2 regions of the Mesorhizobium sp. M0208 genome follow, and region 2 is predicted to be linked to the other one. Evidence: predicted binding sites of a transcription regulator. Region 2 holds the regulator's gene; the other holds the start of a gene.
The links. The regulator PhoB, encoded in region 2, activates phosphate uptake and scavenging genes when phosphate is short. The targets are predictions, from matches to a motif close to TGTCATNNANCTGTCAT.
Positions count from the first base shown of each region.

Region 1: a site for PhoB is predicted at 8,770-8,786, ahead of ugpB (sn-glycerol-3-phosphate ABC transporter substrate-binding protein UgpB). Genes of this name have one in related genera too.

Region 1 covers NZ_JAMYSP010000039.1:34,850-49,865, forward strand. Annotated here, with positions in the region: gene NKJ17_RS27945 (sigma-70 family RNA polymerase sigma factor) at 1-439, opposite strand, end outside; gene NKJ17_RS27950 (iron ABC transporter substrate-binding protein) at 641-1,648, shown strand; gene NKJ17_RS27955 (ABC transporter permease) at 1,814-3,397, shown strand; gene NKJ17_RS27960 (ABC transporter ATP-binding protein) at 3,394-4,476, shown strand; gene ugpC (sn-glycerol-3-phosphate ABC transporter ATP-binding protein UgpC) at 4,499-5,566, opposite strand; gene ugpE (sn-glycerol-3-phosphate ABC transporter permease UgpE) at 5,574-6,422, opposite strand; gene ugpA (sn-glycerol-3-phosphate ABC transporter permease UgpA) at 6,431-7,315, opposite strand; gene ugpB (sn-glycerol-3-phosphate ABC transporter substrate-binding protein UgpB) at 7,397-8,707, opposite strand; gene NKJ17_RS27985 (bifunctional diguanylate cyclase/phosphodiesterase) at 9,000-11,432, shown strand; gene tlpA (thiol:disulfide interchange protein TlpA) at 11,435-12,118, opposite strand; gene argH (argininosuccinate lyase) at 12,154-13,554, shown strand; gene NKJ17_RS28000 (hypothetical protein) at 13,626-13,832, shown strand; gene lysA (diaminopimelate decarboxylase) at 13,850-15,016, shown strand, end outside.
Region 2 covers NZ_JAMYSP010000003.1:246,786-261,801, reverse strand. Annotated here, with positions in the region: gene xylF (D-xylose ABC transporter substrate-binding protein) at 1-686, opposite strand, end outside; gene NKJ17_RS05110 (ROK family protein) at 971-2,215, shown strand; gene phoB (phosphate regulon transcriptional regulator PhoB) at 2,225-2,914, opposite strand; gene phoU (phosphate signaling complex protein PhoU) at 2,931-3,638, opposite strand; gene pstB (phosphate ABC transporter ATP-binding protein PstB) at 3,671-4,474, opposite strand; gene pstA (phosphate ABC transporter permease PstA) at 4,471-5,322, opposite strand; gene pstC (phosphate ABC transporter permease subunit PstC) at 5,326-6,315, opposite strand; gene pstS (phosphate ABC transporter substrate-binding protein PstS) at 6,375-7,433, opposite strand; gene NKJ17_RS05075 (hypothetical protein) at 8,087-8,440, shown strand; gene NKJ17_RS05070 (DUF2865 domain-containing protein) at 8,525-9,496, opposite strand; gene NKJ17_RS05065 (hypothetical protein) at 9,823-10,038, shown strand; gene tolA (cell envelope integrity protein TolA) at 10,073-10,477, opposite strand; gene NKJ17_RS05055 (glutathione S-transferase family protein) at 10,837-11,700, opposite strand; gene NKJ17_RS05050 (VOC family protein) at 11,728-12,309, opposite strand; gene NKJ17_RS05045 (SRPBCC family protein) at 12,727-13,167, opposite strand; gene NKJ17_RS05040 (adenylate/guanylate cyclase domain-containing protein) at 13,282-14,349, shown strand; tRNA gene NKJ17_RS05035 (tRNA-Glu) at 14,862-14,936, opposite strand.

The DNA.
Region 1 (15,016 bases), on a different contig from region 2:
CGATCGAACGGCCTTCGACCGATACGGCCGAGACGACGGAACGCTGTGCCGGCGACAGGCTGTCGAGCGCCCGGTTGACGTCGCGCTCGCTCACCGTCTCCGATTCCGGCTCGGCAAAGGTCTCGGCGATTTCGTCGATCTCGACCTCGATCCGCCGGCCGCGCCGCCGGAATGCGTCGATCAGCTTGAAGCGGGCTATTGCATAGACCCAAGGCAGCACCGGCGCATTATGGCGCCAGGTGTGTCGTTTCACATGAATGGCCAGCAAGGTTTCCTGCACGACATCCTCGGGATCCACCCCACCCTGCACGATCTTGCGCCGGGCAAAGCCACGAACGAGCGCGGCGATCCGGTGCAGAAAGTCGGCATAGGCCCTTTCGTCTCCAGCGATCGCGGCCCGCAGCAGCCGTGAAAGCTCGGCTTCGTCCTTGCCGCTCACAAGAGTTCACTCCCCGATATTCGCGTCTCGGCGCTGATTTGTTACGGGGCCGGCGAAATAATGTCCAAGGCAAATTAGCTGAGCATCACGAAAGTTTGCCCTTTTGAGCAATTGAGTGGGCCAGCAATGTTGACTGCGCTAGTCATGTATTGGTAGGTGCAGCGTGCCAAGCCAACGACCATCGAAATCGAGGACGACGCCATGAAATACGCTCTTTCCGCCCTTGCCGGTGCGACAGCACTTGCAATCAGCCTGATCGCCGGCCCGGCAATAGCAGAGGACGAGGGCATCGTCGTCTACAACGCCCAGCACGAAAACCTGACCAAGGCCTGGGCGGAGGGATTCACCAAGGAAACCGGCATCAAGGTTACCGTCCGCAATGGCGGCGACAGCGATTTCTCCAATCAGATCGTTGCGGAAGGCACCGCTTCGCCCGCCGATGTATTCCTGACGGAGAATTCGCCGGCCATGGCATTAGTCGAGGCGGCCGGCCTGTTCGCACCGGTCGACACCGAGACGCTGGCCCAGGTTCCGCAGGAGTACCAGCCGGCGAGCGGCAAATGGGTCGGCGTCGCGGCGCGCAGCACGGTCTTTGCCTACAACAAGACCAAGCTGGCCGCCGACCAGCTGCCCAAATCGCTTCTCGATCTCGCCGATCCGAGCTGGAAGGGCCGTTGGGCCGCTTCGCCCTCCGGCGCCGATTTCCAGGCGATCGTCAGCGCGTTTCTGCAGCTCAAGGGTGAGGCAGCGACGGCCGAATGGCTAAAGGCGATGAAGGAGAATTTTACCGCCTATAAGGGCAACAGCACGGTGATGAAGGCGGTCAATGCCGGCGAGGTCGAAGGCGGCGTGATCTATCACTATTACTATTACGGCGATCAGGCCAAGACCGGCGAGAACAGCAAGAACGTCGAGCTGCACTATTTCAAGCACCAGGATCCCGGCGCTTTCGTCTCGGTTTCCGGCGGTGGCGTGCTGGCGTCGAGCAAGCACCCGAAGGAAGCGCAGGCTTTCCTGAAATGGGTCACCGGCAAGGGCGGCCAGGACGTACTGAAGACAGGCGATTCGTTCGAATACGCAGTCGGCAAGGGCGCCGAGTCCAATCCGAAGCTGGTGCCGCTAGCCGATCTGCAGGCGCCGAAAGTCGACCCGACGACGCTGAACTCGAAGAAGGTGACCGACCTGATGACGGCGGCCGGCTTGCTTTAGCCGGCGTTCGTCCTAAAAGGGCAACCGACTGCGCTCCTGTGGAATTCGCTTTCCGCGGGAGCGCTCTGTTTTCAAGATGGCATTTGTCCATGACCACAAGCTGCTCGCCGCATTCGCCGACGATTGTTTCCGCCTTCGGGCGGAAACGGCACAACGTCTGATCTGATGCAGTCGGCGATCGATCTCGCACCTTCAGGCTTGCCAGCCGATACCACGGCCGTGCGGGCACGTCGTTGGTCGGTCTCATGGATTGCGCTGGCTGCCGTCTTTGTCTCGCTTTTCGCGCTGCTGCCACTTGCCTTCATCGTCTGGGTGGCGGTGCAGACTGGCTGGGAAACAGTGGTGGCGCTGGTGTTCAGGCCGCGCGTCGGCGAACTTCTGGTCAACACCAGTCTGCTGGTGGTGCTGACCGTGCCGATTTCGATCGTGCTGTCGGTGGCGCTGGCCTGGCTCACCGAGCGCAGCGATCTGCCGGGGGCCCGCCTATGGGCCTGGTTGTCGGTGGCGCCGCTCGCCATTCCCGCCTTCGTCCACAGTTACGCCTGGATCACCATGGCGCCCAGACTGCACGGCCTGTGGGCCGGCGTGCTTGTATCCGTCATCGCTTATTTCCCGTTCCTCTATCTGCCGATAGCGGCAGCTTTGCGCCGGCTCGATCCCGCTCTCGAAGATGCAGCAGCGGCCCTCGGGCTTGGCCCATGGCGCGTGTTTCGGCGTGTCGTGCTGCCGCAGCTCCGACTCGCCATTTGCGGCGGCTCGCTGCTGGTCGGCCTGCACCTCCTGGCCGAATACGGGCTCTATGTCTTCATCCGCTTCGACACCTTCACCACCGCGATCGTCGACCAGTTTCAGTCGACCTTCAACGGTCCCGCCGCCAACATGCTGGCCGGCGTGCTGGTGACCTGCTGCCTTGTGCTGCTCGGGCTGGAGGTGCTGGTGCGCGGCGAAGAGCGCTATGCCCGCGTCGGTTCGGGTGCCGCGCGCCAGCAGCAGCGCACGAGCCTTGGGCGCGCCACCATTCCTTGCCTGCTGCTGCCTGCCATTACCACGCTACTGGCGCTCGGCGTGCCGTTCGCCACCATCGGCCGCTGGCTCATGGCCGGCGGCGCCGATGTCTGGCGGCTCGACGAGATCGGCCTGGCGCTTGGCCAAACGCTGTTCCTGGCGATTGCCGGGGCGCTGCTCGCCACCGTCGCGGCAATGCCGATGGCGTGGATTTCGATCCGCGCACCGGGGCGGCTGCAACGCGTCCTGGAGGGCTGCAACTATATCGTCGGCGCGTTGCCCGGCGTTGTCATCGCCCTGGCGCTGGTCACCATCGCCGTGCGTGTCGCCATGCCGCTCTACCAGACCCTGTTCACCATCCTGGTCGCCTATGCGCTGATGTTCCTGCCGCGCGCCCTGATTAGCCTCAGGGCGTCGATAGCACAGGCGCCAGTCGAGCTCGAACGCGCCGCCTCCAGCCTCGGCCGGTCGCCGCTCAAGGCGCTGTGGTCGACGACCATCCGCCTGTCGGCGCCGGGCGCCGCAGCCGGCATGGCGTTGGTTGCCCTTGGTATCATGAACGAATTGACCGCAACCCAAATGCTGGCGCCCAACGGCACCCGCACGCTGGCCATGGCGTTCTGGTCCTATAGCGGCGAGATCGACTATGCGTCGGCGGCGCCTTATGCCCTGATCATGGTGGCGATGTCGCTGCCTTTGACCTGGCTGCTCTACGTCCAGTCGAAGCGGATGGCCGGGCGATGAGCTTTCTCGAGCTGAGCGGCATCCACAAGCACTACGGCCCCGTCGCAGCACTTGCCGGCGTCGACCTCAGCGTGGCCAGCGGCAGCCGTACGGCAATTGTCGGGCCATCCGGTTGCGGCAAGACCACGTTGCTGCGGCTGATCGCCGGCTTCGAGGCGCCGGACCAGGGCCGCATCGTGCTCGATGGCGAGATGCTGGCCGATGGCGACACGGCCGTGCCGGCGCATCGCCGCGGCATCGGGCTGGTGGCGCAGGACGGCGCTCTGTTCCCGCATCTGAGCATCGCCGCCAATATCGGCTTCGGCATGGGGCGTCACGAGGAAAAGCGCAGCGAGCGCATCGCCGAGCTCGCCTATGTCGTCGGGCTGGACAAAGGTATCCTGAAGCGCCGTCCGCACGAACTCTCCGGCGGCCAGCAGCAGCGCGTCGCGCTCGCCCGCGCCATGGCCATGAAGCCGCGGCTGATGCTGCTCGACGAGCCGTTCTCGGCGCTCGACACCGGCCTGCGCGCCTCGATGCGCAAGGCCGTGGCCGAGCTCCTTGAAACCGCCGGCATCACCACCATCCTGGTCACCCATGATCAGGCCGAGGCGCTGTCATTCGCCAGCCAGGTCGCGGTGATGCGCGACGGCAAATTCTCGCAGATCGGCACGCCGCGCGAGCTCTATTTCAGGCCGAAGGACAGGATGATCGCCGAGTTCCTCGGCGACGCCATCGTCTTGCCGGCCAGGATCGCCGATGGCTTCGCTACCTCGCCGCTCGGCCGCATCGCCGTCGACAGCACCGAGCGGCGCGACATTGCCCGCATCATGCTGCGGCCCGAGCAGGTGCTGCTGAAACGAACCTCGCGTGAAGGCATGTCGGGCACGCCGGACATGCTGTTCGGCGAGGTCACGGAATCCGAGTTCGCCGGCTCGATGTGCACCATCGCCGTGCGTCTCTTGAACAGTCCCGATCCGCCCGACGCGGCCGCCATCGGCAACACGCCATTGATCCTGCGCAAGCCGGGCATGGACGCGCCGGCGGTCGGCGAGATCGTGCGGCTGACCGTGTCGGGCAAGGCGCATGTGTTTGCCTGAACGGTTTTGCGCAAGGCCGATTTCAATCGACCCGTTTGCCCGCCTGATCGAACCAATGCAGCGTTTCGGACCTGGCCACGACGCGCAATCGGTCACCTGGCTTGGCGTTGGCGCGGCCTGAGACGCGCACCACGATGCGGCTGCCGGCTGCCACGCAATGGAGAAAGCTTTCGGCACCGACCGGTTCGACCGCTTCCACTGTCGCAGGCAGCGCGAGCGCGCCGGCCGGCGCCTCTGCCGCGAAGGTGATATCGGCGTCCTCCGGACGAAAGCCTAGTGTCACCACCTTGCCCTGTCGAGGCGCCAAGCCAATCACCGTACCGTCGGCCAATACCGAGCTTGGGGAGGCCCCTGTGAGCGCCAGCAGATTCATCGGCGGTGCGCCTATGAACGAAGCGACGAAGGTCGAAGCCGGTTTCTCGTACACATCAAGCGGAGCGCCGGTCTGCTCGACCAGTCCGGCGTTCATGACGACGAGGATGTCGGCCAGCGTCATCGCCTCAAGCTGGTCGTGCGTGACATAAACCGAGGTGACGCCAAGCGAGCGCTGCAGATTCTTGATCTCGATGCGCATCTGCCCGCGCAATTTCGCATCGAGGTTGGACAGTGGTTCGTCGAACAGGAAGACCTTCGGGTTGCGCACGATGGCGCGACCCATGGCGACGCGCTGGCGCTGACCGCCTGAAAGCTCGCGCGGGCGCCGGTCGAGCAGCGCCGAAAGCTCCAGCACCTTGGCCGTCGAGCGTACCCTGCTATCGATCTCGTCCTTCGGCGTGCCGCGGTTGCGCAGGCCATAGGCCATGTTGTCATAGACCTTCATATGTGGGTAGAGCGCGTAATTCTGGAACACCATGGCGATGTCGCGCTCGGTCGGGCCGATGGCGTTGACCACCTTGCCGTCGATGGCGACTGTACCGGCCGAAATGGTCTCCAACCCGGCGATCATCCTCAGCAGCGTGGACTTACCGCAACCTGACGGCCCGACCAGCACGCAAAGCTCCTTGTCGGGAATGGCGATGGAGACGCCCTTCACGGCTTCGACGCCGCTGGGATAGACCTTCTTCACGTCCTTCAGATCGACGGTCGCCATCAGAGTCTCACTTTTCGGATTCGACCAGGCCGCGCACGAACCAGCGTTGCATCATCACCACGACGAGGATCGGTGGCACGATGGCCAGCATTGCCGTGACCATCACGAGGTGCCATTGGGTGTCGGCGTCGGCGAACGAAACCATCTTTCTCAGCGCGATGACGATGGTGTTCATGTCGTTGCTGTTGGTGACGAGCAGCGGCCAAAGATACTGCGTCCAGCCATAGATAAAGAGGATCACGAACAGCGCGGCGATGTTTGTCCGCGACAGCGGCAGGAGGATATCGAAGAAGAAGCGCCATGGCCCGGCACCGTCGACACGCGCCGCCTCGACCAATTCGCCCGGTATGGTCATGAAGAACTGGCGAAACAGCAGCGTTGCGGTGGCTGAGGCGATCAGCGGGACGATCAGGCCGGCATAGGTGTCGATCATGCCGAGATCGACCATCACCTTGTAGGTCGGCAGGATGCGCACCTCGACTGGAAGCATCAAGGTGATGAAGATCAGCCAGAAGAAGGTCATGCGCAGCGGAAAGCGAAAGAACACGATCGCGTAGGCCGACAGGATCGAGATGAAGATCTTTCCGACCGCAACGCCGAGCGCCATGATCGTGGTGTTGAGGAGCAGCCTGCCGACGCTGACCCCGCCGATACGGCCGATGCCGCCGAACAGCGCCTCACTGTAGTTGTTCCATAGCTGGCCGCCCGGCAAGAGCGGCAGCGGCGGCCTGAGGATCGTTTGCAGCGTGTGCGTCGAGGCAACGAAGGTGTAGTAGATCGGAAAAGCCACGATCAATATGCCGAGGATGAGCACGGCATGGGCGATGAAGGTGCGGAGCGGGGACTGGCCGATCATCGCTGCCCTCAGCCGTAGTGGACTTTGCGTTCCACATAGCGGAACTGGATCGCTGTGAGCGCGATGACGATAGCCATCAAAATGACCGACTGCGCCGCCGAGTCGCCCAGGATCAGATTGACAAAGCCGTCATTGTAGACCTTGTAGACCAGCGTCTCGGTCGTCTTGCCCGGCCCGCCGCCGGTGACGGCATGAACGATGCCGAACGTGTCGAACAGGGCATAGACGGTGTTGACGACCAGCAGGAAAAAGGTTGTCGGCGCAAGCAGCGGGAAGACGATGGTCCAGAAGCGCTTGGTTTCGCCGGCGCCGTCCATGGCCGCCGCTTCGATCAGCGTTTTCGGCACCGCCTGCAGGCCGGCGACGAAGAACAGGAAATTGTAGCTGATCTGCTTCCAGGCAGCCGCCGACACCAGCAGGATCATGGCGTGGGTGCCGTTGAGCAGTGGGTCCCATGCGATGCCGAGGCTTCTCAGCAAATAGGCCAACGAGCCTATCGAAGGGTTGAACAGAAACAGCCACAGCATGCCGGCAATCGCCGGCGCCACGGCATAAGGCCATATCAACAGTGTGCGGTAGAGGCCTTTGCCGCGCATGGCCTTCTCGGCCATAACCGCGAGCAGCAGGGCCGCAACCATGGCAACGATCGCGGTCGCAAGCGAGAACACCACCGTGACCTTGATCGAGTTGAGATAGGCCGGATCGGCCAGCACCTTCCGGAAATTGGCAAACCAGACGAACCTGCTCTTCAGCCCGAACGGGTCTTGCCTGAGCATCGACTGGTAAAGCGCCTGACCGGCCGGCCAGTAGAAGAAAACCAGGGTTATGGCGAGCTGTGGCGCCACCAGCAGGTAGGGCAGGATATTGTTGGGAAAGACGACGCGTGGAGACAGGCTGATTTCCCTCGCTATCCAGGCATCGCCCACACGCGCGCGCGTGGGCGATATTCCAACCGACTGACCGAGACGATCTCGTTAGTTGTCCAGGGCTTCCTTGATTGCGGCGTCGCCGCGCGCGACCGCATTGTCGAGGGCCTGCTGGGCGGTTTGCTGGCCGGCCAGCATCTTCTCCAGCTCCTCGTTCTGGATATCGCGCACCTGCGGCAGATTCGGCAGGCGCACGCCCTTCGAATTGTCGGTCGGCGGCTTGCCGATCATCTGCAGGATGGGTGTCTCGCGGCCGGGGTTCTTTTCATAGAAGCCTGATTTCTTGGTCGCCTCGTACGCGGCGAGCGTCACAGGCAGGTATCCCGACTTCTGGTGCAGGTATTCCTGCACATCAGTCTTGGACAGATAGGCAAAGAAGGCGGCAACGCCCTTGTATTCCTCGTCCGACTTGTTGCCGAACACCCATAGGCTGGCACCGCCCGGCGTTGTGTTCTGCGGGGCACCCTTGGCGTCACTGTCGTAGGGAAGCTGGCCGATGCCATAATTCATGCCGGACTTGACGATATCGCCGAGGCCGCCCGACGATTCGGTGAAGATGCCGCATTCGCCGGCGAGGAATATCTGCTTGGCTTCGGAGGTGCGTCCGCCATATTTGAACGTGCCGTCCTTGGCCAGGTCGGCGAGCGCCTGGAAGTGGTTGACGAAAATCGGCGCATTGATCTTGAGTTCGACGTCGCCGCCGGCCAGGCCATTCTGCTGGGTCGCCCAAGGCACGTCATTCCACGCCGCGAAATTCTCCAGATGGATCCAGGTCAGCCAGGTCGAGGTATAGCCGCAAGAGGCGGCGCCGCTCGTTTTGATCTTCTTGGCGGCTTCCCAAACCTCGTTCCAGGTCTTGGGCGGATTGTTCACGTCGAGGCCTGCCTTCTGGAAGATGTCCTTGTTGTAGTAGAGGATCGGCGAGGAGGAGTTGTAGGGGAAGGACAGCATGGTGCCGTCCGGCTTGGAATAATAGCCGACGATGCCGGGCAGATACTGGCTCTTGTCGAAAGTCATCCCGGCGCCGGTCATCACATCGGCCACCGGCTTTATCGCACCCTCGGCCGCCATCATCACGCCGGTGCCGACGTCGAACACCTGGAGGATATCGGGCGCTTGCCCGGCACGAAAGGCAGCGATGCCGGCATTCAGCGTCTCCGGATAGGTGCCCTTGAACACCGGAACGAGCTCATATTCGCTCTGGCTGGCGTTGAAATCCTTGGAGATCTTGGCGACGACCTCGGCGTTGGCGCCGGTCATGGCGTGCCACCAGCTGATCTGCGTGACGGCGAAGGCGGAGGTGGTGGAAAGCAGGGTCACGGTGGCGGCGATACCGGCCGCAAAGCCGAAGAACTTCATGTTTCATCTCCCGTTTGTCATTGGCGAAAGGGGCACCTCCGCAAAGCCAATATGTGGCGCTGATGACAATCGGACAACGGTTTTGTTGCCGATCAATGAACACCATTCCTTCCTAAAGTGCACTCGCTACCGAAACCGGGCGTCAGAAACGACATCACCGCCTTTTCGGCGCAGCGGCATCGGTTTTCCCCCGAAAAGACCCGCCTCATGGCCTACGGGTTAACTATTCGTTAAAATCTCCAAGAGCTAATCCGTCACACCTCCCCTGTTAGTTTTGACCGAGTGAACCAGGATGCTGACGGTCTATAATTGTATCGTAAATCAGCACGACCTGAGACTGGTTGCGCTCGCCGCACTCGTCTGTGGAATTTCTTGTTTCTCAGCAGTTAATCTCCTTAAGCATGTCGGCCGATCGACCGAGCGAAACCGGCTTGTCTGGCTGATGATCGCCGCGGCCTCGACCGGGTTCGGCATATGGGCGACGCATTTCATCGCCATGACCGCGTTTACGCCGGGAATACCGAACGCATACAATCCGGGATTATCCGCCTTTTCGCTTGCCGCCGCCGTCATCCTGACCGCGCTTGGGATGTGGGTCGCCACCTTGCGCCGCGGCATCGACCATTTCCTCGTCGGTGGTGCCATTCTGGGCGGCGCCATCGCGACGATGCACTACATCGGCATGGCGGCTTTCGAGGTCGAAGGCCGGGTCGTATGGAACCTGCTCCTTGTCGCGATGTCGCTTCTGGCCGGCGTGACCCTTGCGGCACTGGCACTCCTGGTCGTTTTGCGCCGCCCGTCAGCAGTCGCGACTCTCGGCGGCGCCGCGCTTTTGACGCTGGCCATTTGCAGCTTGCATTTCATCGCGATGGCCGCGGTGTCGATCATTCCGGATTCCTCGATTGAAATATCCGAACATTCCATCGAGCCCATTTCCCAGGCCTTTGCCGCAGCGGTCGCCAGCCTTGTAATCCTTGTGCTGTCAGGTGCCGCGCTGTGGATCGATCTGCGCTTTCGCCACCAGAAGCTCGAGGCCGAGCGCATGCACGATCTCGCCAATGCGGCGGTGGAAGGTCTGATCGTTTGCGATGGCACCCGCATCGTCAGCGCCAATGACAGTATGGCGAAGCTGACCGGAACAGCGACAGCCACCCTGAACACGATGCAACTCGGCGAGCTTTTCGACGGACAGAGCGCAGCCGCTATGTCCGGCTTCGGCGAACAGGCGCAGGAAGCGAAATTAAGGGGCAGCGACGGCGCGAGAATTCCTGTCGAGCTGATCGCCAGGAAGATCACCTACTGCGGCAGGCCTCATACGGTGCTTGCCGTTCGCGACATCCGTGAGCGCAAGAAGGCAGAAGAAGAGATTCTCCGCCTCGCGCATTTCGATCCGCTTACCGGGCTTGCCAATCGGCGGAGCTTTTCTTCCCGGCTGGAAGCAGAAGTCGCCTCGATGGATCGTGGCGGCAAGGATGGATATCTGGCGCTCCTGCTGCTTGACCTCGACCGGTTCAAGCAAGTCAACGACCTCTACGGCCACAGCGCCGGTGACGCGATGCTGCAGAAGCTCGCGCACTGCATCTCCGGCATCCCGCGCAACGGACAGATGCTCGCGCGTCTCGGCGGTGACGAATTTGCCATCATAGCTCCGAACCTCCCCGACCCCTTGGCCGCAGGCCGGATAGCCGAGGACTTGCTGGCGGCGATCCGCGAGGAAAACAGGGTTTCGGTCGGCTCCGGCCTCGTCTCGGCCAGCATCGGCATCGCCTTCTTTCCGCTGGATGCCGAAGACCAGGCCGGCCTGATCAGCCATGCCGACACGGCACTCCATCGCGCCAAAACCGAAGGCAGGGACACTTACCGGTTTTTCGAGATAGCCATGGGCACCGCGGCCCGCGACAAGCGCGTGATGGAGCATGAATTGCGCCAGGCCATCGCCCGCAAGGAGTTCCACCTCGTCTACCAGCCTCAGAAGGAAATCCGCGGCGGCAGGATGATCGGCTTCGAAGCCCTGGTCCGGTGGCAGCACCCTGAGCGGGGTGATATTTCTCCGGCTGTTTTCATCCCCGTGGCCGAGGACAGTGGCGCGATCGCCCAGATCGGCGACTGGGTGCTGACGACGGCTTGTAACGATGCTGCTCGCTGGACAAATCCGCTGATGGTCGCCGTCAACGTCTCCGCCGTGCAGCTTCACAATCCGAACTTCAGCCGCAAGGTGCATGATGCACTGGCGAGGTCCGGCCTGGCACCCGGCTGGCTGGAACTGGAGATCACCGAAACAGCCCTGGTGAAGGATATGCCCCGCGCGCTGGCGGCCTTGAGGCAGGTCAAGGCGCTTGGCGTGCATGTAGCGATGGACGATTTTGGCACCGGCTACTCTTCGCTGTCCAACCTTAGCGCCTTTCCCTTCGACAAGATCAAGATCGACGGGTCGTTCATCAAATCGGTCGACAAGAACGCCCAGTTCGCGGCGATCGTCCGCGCCGTGCTGGGGCTTGGACGCGGTCTCGGCCTACCGGTCCTTGCGGAGGGCATCGAGACGCCGGGTGAATTGCAGTTCTTGGATGCCGAGGCTTGCGAGATCGGGCAAGGCTATTACCTCGGCAAACCGGCTCCGATCGAGACGTTCGGCGAACTGACGGGCGTGGCTGCTCCGGCAATCCGCACAGCCAGCCGACGCGGCGCAAGCATTGCCGTGCTCAAGCCGCGCCTGCGCACGGTCTGAGCCTATCCCGGCTGAAGCGCCGCCTCGACCAGACGCTTGGCATCCGGCCCCGACCATTCGGCCGGGCCGTTCATATGGGCGATGAGGCAGCCTTGCCCATCGATCAGCATGGTGACGGGCAGACCTAGCGCCAGGCCGCGCGTCTTGACGTCGTTGAACAGCGACATCGTGGCATCGCGATAGTAGCCGAGCGACTTGACGCCGGTGTCCTCCAGGAATTTCTTCGGTTTGGCATCGTCGCCGGCATCGACGTTGACGGCAACAACCTGAAACGCATCGCTGCCCATCTCCTTCTGCAGCGCATCGAGCGCCGGCATTTCGGCGCGGCAAGGTGCACACCATGTCGCCCACAGATTGAGCAGCACCGTCTTGCCGGCATGATCGGCGATCGTCGTCGGCTTGCCGTCGGGGCCGTTGAAGGCAAGGCTTTTCAGCGATTGCGGCGGATCCGCCGGCAAAAGCGCGGCAACCTGGCCGGTAGCAGCGGCGGCGATCTTCTTGGCACGGTCGGTCTTGGCGACGCAGGCGGCGTCGTCCTTGCCGCCGCCGGCGGCCACTTGCGCGGGCGCCTTGTTGCCAGAACTGCTTTCCCTGACATATACCGCGACCGCGCCGGCCAGCACGCCCGCAACCAAAGCGGCGAGGATGAGACGCAAAGCCGGGAAGAATCTATTGCCGTCTGCCATTTTTTAAAAACTGCTCCGGAGCACGGGTTATAGCGATGAACGACAAGAAGGCCAGCAACCAGATGTGGGGCGGACGTTTTGCCTCGGGTCCGGCCGCAATCATGGAAGCGATCAACGCGTCGATCTCGTTCGACCGCAAACTCTATGCGCAGGATATTCGCGGCTCGATCGCCCATTGCCAGATGCTGGCGCAAACGGGCATTATTTCGGCGGCCGATCAAGAAAAAATCACTCACGGGCTGAACACGATCCTGGCAGAGATCGAGACCGGCACATTCGAGTTCTCCACCAGGCTGGAAGACATCCACATGAATATCGAGGCCCGTCTGGCCGATTTGATCGGGCCCGCAGCTGGCCGCCTGCATACCGCCCGCTCGCGCAATGACCAGGTGGCGGTCGACCTCAGGCTGTGGGTCAAGGACGAGTGCTTTCGCGTCGCCGAGGCGCTGAAGGGCCTGATCACGGCGTTCCTGGATCGCGCCGAGGAGCATGCGGCAACGGTGATGCCGGGCTTCACCCACATGCAGGCGGCGCAGCCGGTGACCTTCGGCCATCACTGCATGGCCTATGTCGAGATGTTTGCGCGCGACCTGTCTCGCGTCCGCGATGCGATTGAGCATATGGATGAAAGCCCGCTCGGCGCTGCCGCCCTTGCCGGCACCAGCTTTCCGATTGACAGGCACGAGACAGCGAAGGCGCTTGGCTTCCGCGAGCCGATGCGCAATTCGCTCGACAGCGTTTCGGATCGCGATTTCGCGCTCGAGTTCCTGGGCGTAGCAGCGATCTGCGCGACGCATCTGTCGCGACTGGCTGAAGAGATCATCATCTGGTCGACGCCGCAATTCGGCTTCGTCAGGCTGTCGGATAGTTTCTCGACGGGTTCGTCGATCATGCCGCAGAAGAAGAATCCCGACGCTGCCGAACTGGTGCGCGGCAAGACCGGCCGCGTCACCGGGCACCTCGTCGGCTTGCTGACAGTAATGAAGGGCATGCCGCTGACCTATGGCAAGGACATGCAGGAAGACAAGGAATCCGTCTTCGACGCGGCCGAGACGCTCGACCTGATGCTGGCGGCAATGACCGGCATGGTGCGCGACATGACGGTGAACACCGCGGCGATGAAAAAGGCTGCCGGCGCCGGCTATTCGACTGCGACCGACCTCGCCGACTGGCTGGTGCGCACGCTCGGCCTGCCGTTCCGCGAGGCGCACCATATCACTGGCCGGGCGGTGGCGCTGGCCGACGACAGGAAGATCGGGCTCGACAGGCTTTCGCTGGAGGATCTGCAGTCCATTCACCCCGGTATCAGCGCCGACGTGTTTTCGGTTCTTGCCGTGCAGAATTCTGTAAAGAGCCGCACGAGCTTCGGCGGCACCGCGCCGTCCGAGGTGCGCAAGCAGATCCGCTACTGGAAAAAGCGGCTCGCCAAGGCGTAAGACGCGGGGTGCAATGGCCGCAAAACTCGGCTAGAAGCGGCTGCGGGCAACAGTTTCGGACGGATGGCACGATGACCGGAAGCAGGATTTTGGTGACGCTGACGCTGTTGGCAGCAATGGCCACCGTTGCGGCCTGCGGCAGGAAGGCTGCGCTCGATACGCCCTACGCGGCCGCCGTGCAGGCCCGCAAGGACGCCGAGAAGGCCAAGCAACCTTTGCCGCCGGAGCCGGAAAAACCTGTTGAGGACAAGAAATTCATCCTCGACCCGCTGCTCTGATTTTTCGGACCAATCTCGTGAACCATTTCGACTACCGCGACGGCGCGCTGCATGCCGAGGACGTGGCGATATCAGACATCGCCGCCAGCGTCGGCACGCCATTCTATTGTTATTCGACGGCGACGTTGACCAGGCATTTTCGCGTCTTCACAGAGGCCTTTGCCGGGCTCGACGCCCTCGTCTGCTATGCCATGAAGGCGAATTCGAACCAGGCCGTGCTGAAGGTGTTGGCAAGACTCGGCGCCGGCGCCGACGTGGTCTCGGAGGGCGAATTGCGCCGCGCTTTGGCGGCCGGCATTCCGGCAAGCAAGATCCTGTTTTCGGGCGTCGGCAAGACCGCGCGCGAAATGGATTTTGCGCTCTCGGCCGGCATTCTCTGTTTCAACGTCGAATCCGAACCGGAGCTGGAGCTGCTGTCGGCCCGCGCGACCGCGCTGGGCAAGATCGCGCCGATCTCGCTGCGCATCAATCCGGATGTCGATGCCAGGACGCACAACAAAATTTCGACTGGGAAGGCCGAGAACAAGTTCGGCATTCCCTGGCAGCAGGCACGAAAGGTTTATGCCCGCGCGGCTGAGCTGCCGGGCATCAAGGTCACCGGCATAGACACCCATATCGGCAGCCAGATCACCGAATTGCAGCCCTTCGACGAGGCCTTTGCGCTGCTGGTGGAGCTGGTCGGCGCCCTGCGCTCCGACGGTCATGCCATCGAGCACATCGATCTCGGCGGCGGCCTTGGCATTCCCTACCGCGTCGACAACAACCCGCCGCCTTTGCCCGATGCCTATGCCCGGATCGTCAGAAAGCATGTCGCCGAGCTCGGGCTGAAAGTGATGTTCGAGCCAGGCCGGTTGATCGTCGGGAATGCCGGCATCCTGGTCTCGGCGGTGATCTTCGTGAAGGAGGGCGACGCCAAGAACTTCCTCGTCGTCGACGCCGCGATGAACGACCTGATCCGGCCGACGCTTTACGACGCTTTCCACGACATCAAGCCGGTGGTGCAGCAGCCGGCCGCAGCACCGCGCATGAAGGTCGACGTCGTCGGCCCGGTTTGCGAGACCGGCGACTATCTCGGGCTCGACCGTGACCTGCCCCGGCTGAAATCCGGCGACCTGATCGCTGTCGCCACCGCCGGCGCCTATGGCGCCGTCCAGGCTGGCACCTACAATACCAGGCTGCTGGTA
Region 2 (15,016 bases):
GCGGCGACGACGCCACCGGCGGTGCCGTCATTGGCCGCGACCACGGCATCGACCTTGTTGTCGTTGGCGGTCAGGAACTGTTCCATGTTCTTCTGAGCGTTGGCCGGCAGCCAGCCGTCCGTATAGGCCTCGCCGACATTCTTGATCTTGCCGCTGTCGATGGCCTCCTTCAGCACCTCCATCGAACCGGCAAACAGGAAATCGGCATTCGGATCGGAACCCGAACCCTTGATGAAGACGTAGTTGCCTTCCGGCTTCACCTTGAAGACTTCGCGGGCCTGCATGCGGCCGACTTCCTTGTTGTCGAAGGTCAGATAGAACACGTCCTTGTTCTCGATCAGCCGGTCATAGCCGACGACCGGGATGCCTTCGTCCAGTGCCTTCTGCACGGCCGGCCCGATGGCCGAGGCATCCTGTGCCAGGATGATCAGCGCATTGGCACCCTGCGAGATCAGGCTCTCGACGTCGGTGAGCTGCTTGCCGGGGTTGGACTGTGCGTCGGCGGAAATATACTTGTCGCCGGCGGCCTCGATGGCCGCCTTCATTGCGGCCTCGTCGGTCTTCCAGCGCTCTTCCTGGAAGTTCGACCAGGAAACGCCGATGACCTTGTCTTTCGCCTGCGCCACCGACGCCAGCGCCAGCGTCATGGCGACACCCGCCAGAATGGCGGTCGTGAATTTCTTCATCATATCCTCCCTGCGCCGCGTACGGCGTGACCAATTGCTCAACGACCAGCTTAGAAGCTCTAATTTTTTCGAGCCTCGAAAAAATACTGGCCCGATCTCCGGCTGCTGTCAACATCGATTGTGATGGATTTTGATGACTGTGCGAGTTTTTTCGAGCGTCGGAATAAACGATGACAGCGCCACCTGCATCTGACACTATTTGCCGCATCCGACACTATTTGTCGGACATTACCGACGGCTTCCGGTTCATGAGCGGCCGCGGCAACCGGGAGGAAAGCAAAACGATGTCGGTCGGAATCCGCCACGACGATTTGCGCCGGCGCAACCGGGCGATGGTGATCTCGGCGGTGCGCCGGGCCGGCCAGCCGTCGCGTACGGAGATCGCAGCCACCACCGGCCTCAGTCATTCAACCATATCGGCGATCTCCTCCGACCTGATACGGGAAGGCATCCTCGCCGAGAGCAAGGCAAGTGAGGCCGTTTCGTTGAAACGCGGTCGTCCGCAGGTCGGCCTCGCCCTCAACCCGGAAGCGGCGGCGGTGCTGACCGTGGTGTTGTCACTGAATTTCCTGTCGGCCGCCATTATCGACTATGCGGGACAGGTGGTCGCCGAGGAACAGCGCCGGCTGGACACGCTGACCATGCCGCGCGACGAGCTGATCCGCGAATGCATGGCCATCGTCCGGCGCCGGCTCGAGGACCCAGACCTTGACGCCCGCAGTGTCGCCCGCATCGCCCTGGCGATTCAGGGCATTACCGACTCCCCTGCACGCGCCATGCTGTGGTCGCCGATCACGCCGCAGACCGACATCGCCTTTGCCGACATGCTGGAAGACGAATTCGGTATCCCGGCCACGGTGGAGAACGACTGCAATATGATGGCGGTGGCTTTGCGCTGGCGCGATCCGGATCGCTATCGCGACGACTTCATCGCCATCCTGCTTTCGCATGGCATCGGTATGGGGCTTGTGCTGAAGGGCGAACTGTTCACCGGGACGCATTCCTCGGGCGGCGAATTTGGCCACATGATCCATCGTCCGGGCGGAGCGCTCTGCCGTTGCGGGCGGCGCGGCTGCATCGAAGCCTATGCCGGCAACTATGCCATCTGGCGCAACGCCAGGCAGATGAGCGAAGACAGCGAACCTATCGCCGACGTCAGCGACGCCGACATGCGCGCGCTGGCCGCCCGCGCGCGCGAGAAGGATGGGCCGGAACGCGAGGCCTACCGCAAGGCCGGCGAAGCGCTGGGTTTCGGTCTCGGCTCGCTGTTCGCGCTGATCGATCCGGCACCGGTCGCGATGGTCGGCGCCAGTGCCGCCGCCTTCGATCTGATCGAGCCGGCCTTGCGCAAGGCCATCGCCCAGACCGCCGGCGGCCAGCACTCGGGCTCGATCTCCTTCGATACCGAGCCGAACGAATTGCCGCTGATCCGCGAAGGCTGCGCGATGCGGGCGTTAAGCTTCGTCGACCAGGAGATTTTCGCGCCGGGCGCGCAAATGAGGCCCGGCGTCAGAAAGAACGTCGCCTGACCAGGCGGGTCAATCTTCCCTGATCGCATAGCCGGCACCGCGGATGGTGCGGATGACATCCGGCATGCGGCCGTTATTGACGGCTTTACGCAGCCGCCCGACATGGACGTCGACGGTGCGTTCGTCGATGTAGATCGTCTCGCCCCAGACATTATCGAGCAACTGGCTACGCGAGAAGACGCGGCCCGGATGCCGCATCATGAACTCGAGCAACCGGAATTCGGTCGGCCCGAGCCTGATTTCGCTCTTCTTGCGATAGACCCTGTGCGATTCGCGATCGAGCACGATGTCGCCGACCTTCAGCACGCTGGACAGCACTTCCGGCTTGGCGCGCCGCAGCAGCGCCTTGACCCTGGCCATGAATTCCGGCGTCGAAAACGGTTTGACGAGATAGTCGTCGGCGCCGGTCGAAAGACCGCGCACCCGATCGCTCTCCTCGCCGCGCGCGGTCAGCATGATGATCGGCAGCCGCTCGGTTTCGGGGCGCACGCGCAACCGGCGGCAGAGCTCGATGCCGGAAACCGCCGGTATCATCCAGTCGAGCACCAGAAGGTCGGGCACATTCTCCTGCAAACGGATCTCGGCTTCGTCGCCGCGTGTCACCACCTCGACCTGGTAGCCTTCGGATTCGAGATTGTAGCGGAGCAGCACGCCCAACGGCTCCTCGTCCTCCACCACCATTATGCGTGGTGCGATCATCGGCTGGGCACCCCCATCATGTCACCGGCGCGGACATTGTCGTTTCGTCCTGCTTCGGACGATTGACCGGCAATTGTTCGCCGGTCAGCACATAATACGCATTTTCGGCGATGTTGGTGACATGGTCGCCGATCCGCTCGAGATTCTTGGCGCAGAACAGCAGATGCGTGCAAGCAGTGATGTTGCGCGGATCTTCCATCATGTAGGTTAACAGCTCGCGGAACACGGACGTGTATTTGACGTCGATACGCTCGTCGGCGGCGCGCAGCTTGGCCAAGGCGGCCGCATCGCCTGCAGCATACTCCTCGATGACGCCCTGCACCTGGATGAGCACTAGCTGCGCCATCGCATCGATGGAATGCGATAGGTCGCGCGGCGTGGCGCTGAGGCCGACCGCGCTCACACGCTTGGCGATATTCTTGGCAAGGTCGCCGATGCGTTCGAGGTCGCCGGCCATGCGGATCGCTCCGACGACATGGCGCAGATCGTGAGCCATTGGCTGGCGCTTGGCGATCAGGGTGATGGCGCGATCGTCCAGTTCGCGTTGACGCGCATCCATGATGGCGTCGTCGGAGACGACGCGTTGCGCCAGCACGTTATCGGAATTCAACAGGGCCTTGGTCGCCCCGCCGACCATCGAACCGGCGAGGTCGGCCATGTCGCGGATCAGCTTGCTGATCTGCTCGAGATCCTCGTCGAAAGAAGCGACTGTGTGTTCGCCCATGGTCCTGTCCTCATATGCATGATCGGAACGGCTCAGCCGAAGCGGCCAGTGATGTAGTCCTGCGTGCGCTTCTCGCGGGGCGACGTGAATATCTTCTCGGTCCGGTCGAACTCGACCAGTTCACCCAGATACATGAAGGCGGTCTGGCGCGACACGCGCGCCGCTTGCTGCATGTTGTGGGTGACGATGACGATCGTGTAGTCGGCTTGCAACTCGTCGATCAGTTCCTCGATCTTGGCCGTCGACAGCGGGTCGAGGGCCGAAGCCGGTTCGTCGAGCAGGATGACTTCCGGCTTCACTGCCACGGTGCGGGCAATGCAGAGCCGCTGCTGCTGGCCGCCGGACAGGCTCAAGCCGCTGGCGTTTAGCTTGTCCTTGACCTCGCTCCACAGCGCGGCCCGCTTCAACGCTTGCTCGACGCGGCCGTCCATCTCGGACTTGCCGAGATTCTCGTAGAGCCTGACGCCGAAGGCGATGTTCTCATAGATCGACATCGGGAACGGCGTCGGCTTCTGGAATACCATGCCGATCTTTGTCCTGAGGAGGTTGAGATCCTGCGACCGGTCGAGAATGTTCTTGCCGTCAAGCAGCACCTGGCCCTCGGCGGTCTGTTTCGGGTAGAGCTCGTAGATGCGGTTGAAGACGCGCAGCAGCGTCGATTTCCCGCAACCCGAAGGGCCGATGAAGGCCGTGACGCTGCGCTCGGGCAGCGACAGGCTGATGTCCTTAAGCGCCTTGCTCTGGCCGTAGTAGAAGTTGAGGTTCTTGACCTCGATCTTGGTCTTCTTGGCGACCGTTTCGGTCATCGTCATGTCTGGGGACAACATCTGTGTCATCTGTCCTCTCTGCGTCCGGTAAGGCTGCGGGCGAGGATGCTCAAGCCCAGAACCGTCAGGGTGATTATGAGTGCGCCGGTCCACGCCAGTTGCTGCCATTCCTCGTAAGGGCTGAGAGCGAACTGGAAGATGGTCACCGGCAGGCTGGCCATCGGCGCGTTGATATTGCTGCTCCAGAACTGGTTGTTGAGCGCGGTGAAAAGCAGCGGCGCCGTCTCGCCGGAAATGCGTGCTATCGCCAGCAATATGCCGGTGACGATGCCGGACAATGCGGCGCGGTAGGCGACCGAACGGATCACCACCCAGCGTGGCGCGCCGATCGCGGCACCGGCTTCACGCAACGCGTTCGGCACCAGGTTGAGCATGTCTTCAGTGGTGCGCACGACCACCGGAATGACCAGGATGGCAAGCGCCACGGCGCCGGCAATGGCCGAGAAATGTCCCATTGGCCGCACCATCAATTCATAGACGAACAAGCCGATGATGATCGACGGCGCCGACAACAGGATGTCGTTGATGAAGCGGACGACGGTGGTGATGCGCGAAAAGCGTCCATACTCGGCCATGTAGGTTCCCGCCAGCACGCCGATCGGCGTGCCGACGACAACGGCGATGATCGTCATCAGCAGGCTGCCCGCGATGGCATTGAGCAGGCCGCCGGCTTCGCCCGGTGGTGGCGTCATCTCGGTGAAGACCGCGAACGAAAGCCCGGCTGTGCCCTTATAGACCAACGCACCGAGAATGAGCGCCAGCCAGGCAAGTCCGATGCCGGCGGCGACGACGCAAAGCGCCATCATCACCGAATTCCTGGCTTTGCGGCGGCTGTGGAGCGATGAGGATGTCGACATCGGTCAGGCTCCCGTACGGGCGTCGATCCGCATCAGCATATAGCGGGCGGCGGCAAGGATCAGGAAGGTGATGACGAACAGGATCAGGCCGAGCGCGACCAGCGAGGAGGTGTAGAGGTCGCCGTCGGCCTCGGTAAATTCATTGGCGATGGTCGCCGAGATCGTCGTGCCCGGTGCGAACAGGGAGGCACTGATGCGATGCGCGTTGCCGATGACGAAAGTCACCGCCATGGTTTCGCCGAGTGCCCGGCCGAGGCCAAGCATGACGCCGCCCATGATGCCGATGCGGGTATAGGGAATGACCACGCGCCGGGTCACTTCCCAGGTCGTGCAACCGATGCCGTAGGCCGATTCCTTCAGCACCGCCGGCACCGTATCGAAGACATCCTTGGTGATCGAGGTGATGAAGGGCAACACCATTATGGCGAGGATCAGCGCCGAGGTCAGAAGGCCGATGCCGTAAGGAGGGCCGGCGAAAAGGCTGGATAGTCCCGGCACGCCGTGGAAGATGTTGATGATGAAGGGCTGTATCGTCGTCTGCAGGAATGGCGCGAACACGAACAGGCCCCAGATACCATAGATGATCGAGGGAATGCCGGCCAATAGCTCGACCGCTATGCCGATCGGGCGCCTGAGCGGGCGCGGGCAGAGCTCGGTGAGAAAGATCGCAATGCCGATGCCGATCGGAACCGCGATCAGGATGGCGATGGCCGCCGTCACCAGGGTGCCGTAGATCGGCGCCAGTGCGCCAAATTTTTCCGTGACCGGATTCCAGCTCTCAGTCGTCAGGAAAGAAAAGCCGAAGGACGACAGCGCCTGCCATGAGCCGGCAAACAGCGAGATCGCGACACCGCCGAGGATGACCAGCACAAGGATTGCGGAAGCGCGGGTGAGTCCGCGAAATATGGCATCTGTGAGCGCGAAGCGCCGCACCGTAGCGTCCCTGGCCCGGGCTGCTGCAGATGATGGCATGGCATCGGAAGCGATGGTCATTGGGTCCTCGCGATTAAAGGCAACAGGGAGGGCGCCGTCGACGCCCTCCCTGGAGGAGATTACATAGCCGAGTAGAGCGGCTTGCCATCATCGCCGACGACTTCCTTGGCCCACATGGCCTTGACGCTCTCAACCACCTTGTCGGGCATCGGAACGTAGTCCAGCTCGCCGGCCATCTCGTCGCCCTTGTCATACGCCCAGGCGAAGAATTTGAGCGCTTCGGCGGTGGCCGCCGCGTCGTCCGGCTTCTTATACAGGAGGATCCACGTCGCCGCCGTCATCGGCCAGGACTCGGCGCCCGGCTCATTGGCGAGGATCACCCCATAGCCCGGCTGCGAGCTCCAGTCGGCATTGGCCGCTGCCGCCGAGAACGCGGCTGCGGTGGGCTCGACCTTCTTGCCGTCCTTGTTGATCATGTCGGTGTGGGTGAGCTTGTTCTGCTTGGCGTAGGCGTATTCGACATAACCGATCGCGCCGCCGGTCTGGGAGACGTTGTTGGCAACGCCCTCATTGCCTTTGGCGCCGATGCCGACCGGCCATTCCACGGCCTTGTCGACGCCGACCTTTTCTTTCCAGTCCGCGCTGACGTCGCCGAGGTAGTATGTGAAGTTGAACGTCGTGCCCGAACCATCGGAACGGTGAACGACCGCGATCGCCTGCGAAGGCAGCTTGACGTCGGGATTGAGCTTCTTGATCGCCTCGTCATCCCAGCTCGTGATCTTGCCGAGGAAGATGTCGGCCAGCGTCGGGCCGTCGAGAACCAACTCGCCCGGCTTGAGGCCTTCGAGGTTGACGACCGGAACGATGCCGCCCATCACCATCGGGAACTGAGCCAGTCCGGACGCTTCAAGCTCGTCGCCCTTGAGCGGCGCATCCGAAGCGCCGAAGGTAACGGTCTTGGCCTTGATCTGCTTGATGCCGCCGCCGGAACCGATCGACTGGTAGTTGAGGCCAACGCCGGTGTCTTTCTTGTAGGTGTCGGCCCACTTCGCATAGATCGGGTAGGGGAAGGTGGCGCCGGCGCCGGAGATGTCCGCGGCGAGCGCGGCGGACAGGGTGAGGGTGGTCGTCGCCGCCATTGCAATCGCAACGGCCGCCGAGCGGATGAAATGTCTCATGTGGCCTGCTCCTGTTCGGAATATGGTCTCTCGGCGCCATTCCTCCGGCGCCCGCTGAGGCCAATAGCCCCCGATTATTACAGTCGCATGACAGTTTCATGTCGCTCCGGTAACGTCGTCCAGCCGGGTTAAGAAGGAGCGGCCGCGGGCTTTGTCGGCATGGGCCGCGGTTTGCCGCTGGAATCAGCAGCTTGCGTGATTTCCGGCCGGCATCGTCGGCTCGGCGATCGCAGCCACCGGCTTTAAAAGAAAAAAACCGGACGGGAGCGCGTTGCATGCAGCCAGAACGTGTCATGGCCGCGCCATCGCCGAAACAGGTCCGTTGGGGTAAATCTGACCCTGTTTCTTGCCGGCGGTCGCTGCTCCCGCCCGTAACTGGAGGAGCGGAACTTCGAACATCCCATTGTCGCCACTGAGCGCGGCTTTGGTATGGTGCGATCGCACCATGGCCTTACGCTGGAAGCGTTGACGAATCGCAAGTTTCTAACTCGCGCTGGATCCCCATTCGCGCCCGACTCGGCGCTCGATCTTCGAGCAAGGCCTTCGACGGGAAGCGCGACGACTTCTACTTCACGGTATCTACTCCCTTCGCCCTATTCCGCCGGTTGTCGGTTAGGCCGAAGCGGCGTTATAAGCTTGCAGGGGTATTGCTGATGTCTCGACGGATTCTGCCTGTCTTCCTGTGCCTGGCGCTGCCTCTGGGAAGCGGCTGCGCTCGCAGCTATGACGGCACCGTGATCATTCCCAAGCCGCTCGATGTTCGCCGGTTCTGGGACCGGCCTTCGCCGCAGGCGCAAGCCGAACAGTCGCAACTGGAGACCGACGTCTTTCCAGTGGCGCCGCAAACGACGAAAAGGCCGGCGATGCGCAGGAATGCAGCTTCCGTTGCAGCGCCACGGAGGAGGGCCACCAACAACCCACCCGTGCTGTCGCCGGAGCCGACGAAGGCGCTAACTTGCAGGAACGTCAGCGAGCCCGGCAAACGTGCCCGCATGGTCTGCGAATAACCAGCCGACGTCGGTCGACGGCCCTACGCCTCGAAGCGGCTATCCGGTCAAAAGTTCGCCGTCTCGGAACATCGCCCGCCTGAATCAGTCCGCCGGGAAAAAGGCCGGCCCGACCACTCTCACCGGCCGCGCGCCGATCGCCGTTTCGATCGGCTGATGCTGGGCGGCGCCTTGCACCTCGGCAACAGGCGTTTTTGCCTCTGCGGGAACGGCACCGGCGGTTTCGATCCCGGATTCAGGAATTTCCGCGACGATGCCAAAATCCGGCTTTGCCGTCGGCAAGGGAATGATGGCGTTGGTCATGTTGGCCGGTGTCACGGTTCGTGCCCTGAGTTCGGCGACGCGCCGATAATAGCGCTTGACGTCGCAGGCCTTGAAGTTCGCGTCGTCGCGGTACCGGAACGCGGCAGGTAGCTCCACATAGGGTTTTCCCGACTGGAGCGCGACCATCTCTTCAGTCTCGCGAGTGGCGTCGCTCAGCGTGTAGAGGTCGACGCCGGCATCGTCGCAGATATAGCGGCACTGATCGACCGTTTCCTTCAGATCGTCGCTCTTGGCGAACTGCGATTTTGGCGCGGGGAAGAAATATCCGTCCGACAAGCGAACGCAAAACAGCATCCGATTGCCGCCCATTATTGTGCCTGCGAACTGGGGTTTGGGTGCTGTGCGCTGCTGCGCCGGCTGTTTCTTGGCAGCGGGGGCGGCGCAGCCCAGCGCGACAAACCTGGCCTTCAATCCGGACGTGTCCCTGCCCGAATTCGACAGTCTGGCGATCTGGCGTTGCACCTCCGCCTTGCTGGCGACCAGGTCGGCGCAGGGGTTGAAGAAGAAGCCGGCCGTTTTTGCCGTGCATCGGCGTTGTCTCTCCAGCTTTTGAAGCGCGGCGAGTTGCCGGCGCAGTCGGGCAAGCTCGGGGCTGGTCCCGCCGCTGCGCCCCGCCGAAAACAATTGGCTCCTGATAGCACCGCAGCTATCCGCGTAGGAGAAGGATGTCCCGAGCGCAATGGCTATTGCCGACACCAGCATCAGAATCGTGAGGAACCAGAAGCGTGTCATTGGAACGACCATTGTCCTTGTTGCACCGAGAACAGGATTTCTTTGTCGACTATGGATAAGTGCTGGCTAAATCAGTTATACCTAATTGAAGTAGACCACAACACCATCGGAGACTTCAGTTCTAGTGTAGTAAATCCACTCGCGTGAATTCAATATTACATTTTTATTTCAAGATTGAGACGAACCGGCAGCAACGACGCCCGCCACGGCGAAATTTGAAGCGCGCGGCTGGTTCCGCACCGCGATCAATCCGGCGTTGCCGGCCGGCCGTTGCTGAAACCTTAGCCCCAGGTTCGGCGTTGAGCGGCCAAAGGAGGAGACCGAAGATGTCGATCCACTTCACTGTCGCGGGGCTGACCAGGAATCTGTTCCATTCACTTGGGCTGGACCATGAACGCGCACCAAGGCCACTCGATCACGAGCAGAGGCTTTTGCTGGAGTGCTATCTCGCCGGCCAGATTCCGGAATCGGCCTGGAGCGACTATGTCTTCGAGATGCCGGAACTGGCGCGACATGTCGAGGCCAGACGAAGCCGCCACTAGATCCCGAAAAGTGGAATCCGGTTTTTGGAAAAGATCAAGGCGAAGCCTTCACTCGCGGTGCAGCCTGTTCTTGTTTGGGCGAGTTGAATTGCAGAGTGAACACCTTGCCCGGGATGCCTTGAGCCAGCGCCGGTGAAAAGCTCAACGGCAGGCAATGGTCCACGGCCGCGACCGCCGCGTCGACAAAAGCTTGGCGCGCCTTCTCCTCGCCGGCGACGCGGATGGCGGTCGGCTTGGGCCGGCCGATCAGCGTGCCATCGCGCCTGAAGCTGAAGCTCAGGGTGACGGTGGAATTCCCGGCATTCGCCGGAGGGGTCCAGCACGCCTGGATGGCAGCCCCGACCTCGGGCATGGTGTTGAGCGTCGCTGCATTCGATTGACCGGTTGCGCCCACCAGCATGGCGCCTGCAATCACGATCATTCCAGCAATGCTTTTCATGGCAGGGCCTCTGTCCTTGAACCGCCCTCGAGGACGGGACGAACTTCGATGGTAGGGCCGACGGCGGCGATGACAAGATGGCGGCGACGCGTTTCATCAGCCATGCAGGCGTCGTGAAACGCCGTCTGGCGCAACTTCGGCAGGGGCTGAAATAAGCAAAAGGCCGGCGCGCAGCCGACCTTTGCTTCCCATCCGCGCCAGTACATCCGTGGTCGCGGGCTGGAGGTGGATTCAGTAGAAAGGGTTTAGGTTAACGAAACCTTAAGCTCCCCACATCGTGCAAACAGGGGAGATTAAAAAAATCCCCAATTCATTACCGGCTCCTGCAGACGTGCGGACGACCGCTATTGGCATGTGCCTCAGGCGTTGGCCTGCGACCTCACATAGGCGATATAGCCGCGCACGTCGCCGGCCGGCTCGGCATAGGCCTTGCCGAGCTTCTTCTCGATCGCCGCCATATAGTCTTTTGCCCATTGGGGCAACGCATAGTCGATGACGGCGAGGAACTCGAGCGTCGCCGCCAGACGGATGTCGGCGATCGACGGGTCCTTGCCGCCGATGAACGGCTTGCCGTTCCTGAAGAAGGAGTGAAACACCTCCAGCGGCTCGGCTATCGCTTCTATAGCGGCCTTCTGGGCTTCCGACTTCTTGTCGGGATGAGCGTCGCTGTGCCCGACCTCGCCGGCATATTGCGGGAAATTCAGTGCAGGATAGGTGGCGCGCGCCACATAGGGGTAGAGCGTCCCGATCAGGTAGAACATGGCACTGTCGATCATTGCCCGCTTGGCCGGCGCCTTGGGATATAGTTTCTCCAGGCCGTGCTTGTTGGCGAGGTACTGCATGATGGCGCAGCTTTCCCACAAGACACCTCTCGGCAGGCCCTTGTCCTCGATCATCGGCGTCAAATGGGCCGGGTTTCGCGCCATGTATTCGGGCGAGCGCGTGAGGCCCCATACGTCGGTCTCGGAATGGTCGAGCCCGGCGGCGCGTGCAAACACCCGAACGCTCATATTGTTGACGCTCGGCTTCAGCATGCTGAGCGTGAGCGCCGGCTTTTTCGCCGGTTTCGCCTTGGCCTTCGCGGTCTTTTTGGTGGAGACTTTCGTCGCCGGCTTTGCCACTTTCGCCGCTGACTTGGCGGCGGCTTTGGCCGCCGGCTTCGCTCCTGGCCTGGCTGCCTTGGCCGCGGGCTTCTTTGCACTCATGGTTGCTGTCTTTGCCATTATATCCTCCCTTTGTTCGGCGTGCCGTCAGTACGGATTTTTCGGTGCGCGATCCTCCGACAAGGTCGTGCGCGAACGCTCGACCAGCGCCTGGATCGCATCGGCAAGGTGCACTTCGGCGATGTTGTAGTCGCCGCGCGCGACACGCAGCTTGTGCGCCTGCATCAGCACGTCGGCATGGCTGAAGCCGGCCGGCGGCTCGAAGCGGTAGGAGGCGAGCTCGATCAGCAGGCCGAGCGGATCCTCGAAATAGATCGAGTCCATGAAGCCGCGATCCTTGACGCCACTGTGCTTGATGCCGCGCTCGTCGAGCCGGGCGACCGCCTGCAGGAAGGTGACGCGCGACACCGCAAACGCGATGTGATGCACGCAGCCCGTATCGGTCGGCGTGCGCCGTTTCTCCGGCGTGCGGCTCTCGTCGGTGAAGACGGTGATCAGCCGGCCATCGCCCGGATCGAAATAGAGATGGCTTTCGGTGGCTTTGTCGAGGTTGGGCTGCTCGAAGATGAAAGGCATGCCGAGCACGCCCTCCCAGAAATCGATCGAGGTCTGACGCCCGGCGCCGACCAGCGTGATGTGATGAACGCCTTGTGACTGCAGCTTCTGCATCTGACTCCTCCCGGCCACGCCGTCTTGCCGCCGAACGGAAGTTCGGATGCCCAGTCGCGCTTGGATCGGCGCCCGGCATGTGACCGCGCCCGGCCTCGCGCGCCTGCGCTCCGCATTCCGCATCCTGCAGGAGTTCGGCCGGAGCTTTGATGAACGGATGCTAATTCAATCCGAGGCGTTGCGCCAGAAGCGCTGAGTTTTAAGAACTCCACGCAGGCGCCAAGAGCAGCACCGGGATCGCGGACGCCTTCGCCGAGCTCGCTGAAACGATCCGTCGCCGGCAGCTGTAATGGTGCGGCGGCCCGCAGGTCGCTGGGTTTCCCGAGCGGCCGGTTTGGCGACTGCAGGTCAAAGGGGCCTCGTTGACGCATGCCGCGCCTGGTTCGGATTACGGGCATCCGCGGCCCTTAGATGAAATCACATATTCTTCATCGGCACGTCGGGGCCGACATGTCCCCCATCGGCAGTGATCTTCAGCCTTGAGAGGTAGTGCTCCCATCCCCTTCGGTGGCTGTCACGCTCCTTTGCGTTCGGCAGTCCACTGTGCGTGAAGCGGATCAGTGTCCCCGCATCCCTCGCGATCAGGTCGATCTCGACATGACTGGAGCCGGGCGGCACGGTCTCGTTGTCTTCCCAGCCAAAACTGTAGGCAAGACGGTGGACCGGGATCACCTCGGTGAACTCACCGCGCGCCATATGGCGACCACCGACATTGACGAGGAACAGACCGCCCGGCGTTGCATCCAAATTCGCTTCGGTCCCGATCCATCGCACGATCTGGTCCGGATCCGTCAAAAGCGCGAACACGGTCGCTTGTGGCGCGGCGACCTCAATCTCTGTGTAAACCGATTCCGCCATAGCTCACTCCAGGTCACATCCGCATCGAATACCGTGCTATTTAAGCGAATATGGGGAGTTGCAAGAAGATGTTCGAGGCGTAAGCATAAGCCGGTGCCGAGTGACCTTCTACCGATGCTTCTCGCAAAGTCGCTTTCATTCCTTCTGGACGACGCCGCGCATATTGGCGACGGTGGGCGACTTCTATTGCAGCTCTCAACGCATTTGATGGAAGACGGCTTGCCGATCATCGCCGGCGCGCTGGCGCAGGATGCTCCCGACCCAATCATTTCACGCCGTATCTGGCTCTGGCGAGCGCCTGGGGGTGAAGTGGTCGAGGCTTTGGGAATAGGCGCCGACCGTCAGAATGCCGATCCCCGGCTCGTGCTGCGGGAGTGGCTTGGCACGACGCGGGCGATCATGTTCGACGAGCGAGCGGGCGGTGTCGCACCGACTTTGGTGTGGGCCTTCGATCATACTCCGGATGAGGCGCAGTCAGAGCTGCTGCGGCAAATCTCCCGGTTTGCTGCGGCTCCGATGACCGCACTCGCAGAACGGTCCGCGAAACGCGCATTGCTCGAAGCATATTTGGGAAAGCGCAGTGCAGCACATGTGCTCAACGGTCATTCGCGTCGAGTAAAGGGAGAGACGATACGGGCTGCGCTTCTGTGCGCGGACCTTCGAGGTTTCACCGATCTATCCGAGGTTCATGATGCAGACGAGATCGTATTGGTACTTGATGCCTGGTTCGATTGCGTCGCCGGCGCGGTGCACGCATTTGGTGGTGAGGTTCTCAAGTTTATAGGTGATGGCGTCCTCGCGATTTTCCCGATTGGCGAGCGCGATGCAAATGCCGCATGTGACGCTGCGGTCCGAGCCGTGAAGGCTACGCGCGCCGGGATAGATCATCTCAACCAAACTCGGCGCCGCAATGGCGGCCCTGAGCTCGGATATGGCATTGGCCTGCATGTCGGCGAGATACTCTGGGGGAATATCGGCACTGCCGGCAGGTTGGACTTCACCGCGATCGGCAAGGCTGTAAATCTTGTCAGCCGCATCGAAGGGTTGTGCAAGCCGTTGGGACGGACGGTGCTCGCGTCGACAGTGTTCGAAGCAGAAACTACCGAGCCGATGATCGCCATGGGCAGTCATCCGCTCGGAGGAATAGCAGGCGCGCACACACTTTTCGGCTTGCCGGAATAGATCGAATGGTTGAGCGCGCCGTGGATGTGTCGTTCGCAGCACATCTTGGTATCGTGCGAAACCATGAGAGAAGTTCGAACGGCAAAGAAACTACGATACTGCAACTGGAGTATGGCGCGTTTAGAGCCCAGCCATGCGCGTCGCGCGCAGCTTCGCTGGCCGGTGCTAAGGGCCGAGTATTCCCGGCATCCACCCTTCAAGGGAGAGGCGCCTTCGCCGAGCTCGCCAAAACGATCCGCCGCCGGCCGCTGTAGCTCAGGTCGGCTCCAGGCAGTGCCGACCAGCGTGATGGACGCCTGGCGATTGTAGTTTCTATATCTGGCTCCTCCCCGCGTGGCATCGACTGCCCTGTTCAGCGCGACGTTCTGCGCGCCGCTAATTCTGTGCCGCAAGACCCATGATGCAATACTAATGCAATCGGCTCCGCTGCGTCAGAAGCGGCAATGAGCCAAATCCGCCGCGACCTAAGGCGATGGATCGGATTGATGGTTTGCCGAGAGCTTGGAGAGACTTGGTACGCCCAAGGGGAATCGAACCCCTGTTCCCGCCGTGAGAGGGCGGTGTCCTGACCGCTAGACGATGGGCGCGTTCAAGAACCGGCGATATAGGCTGACGGCTGGGAAAAAGCAACTAGGCTCAGGGCCACTGCTCGCACAGACGAAAAATC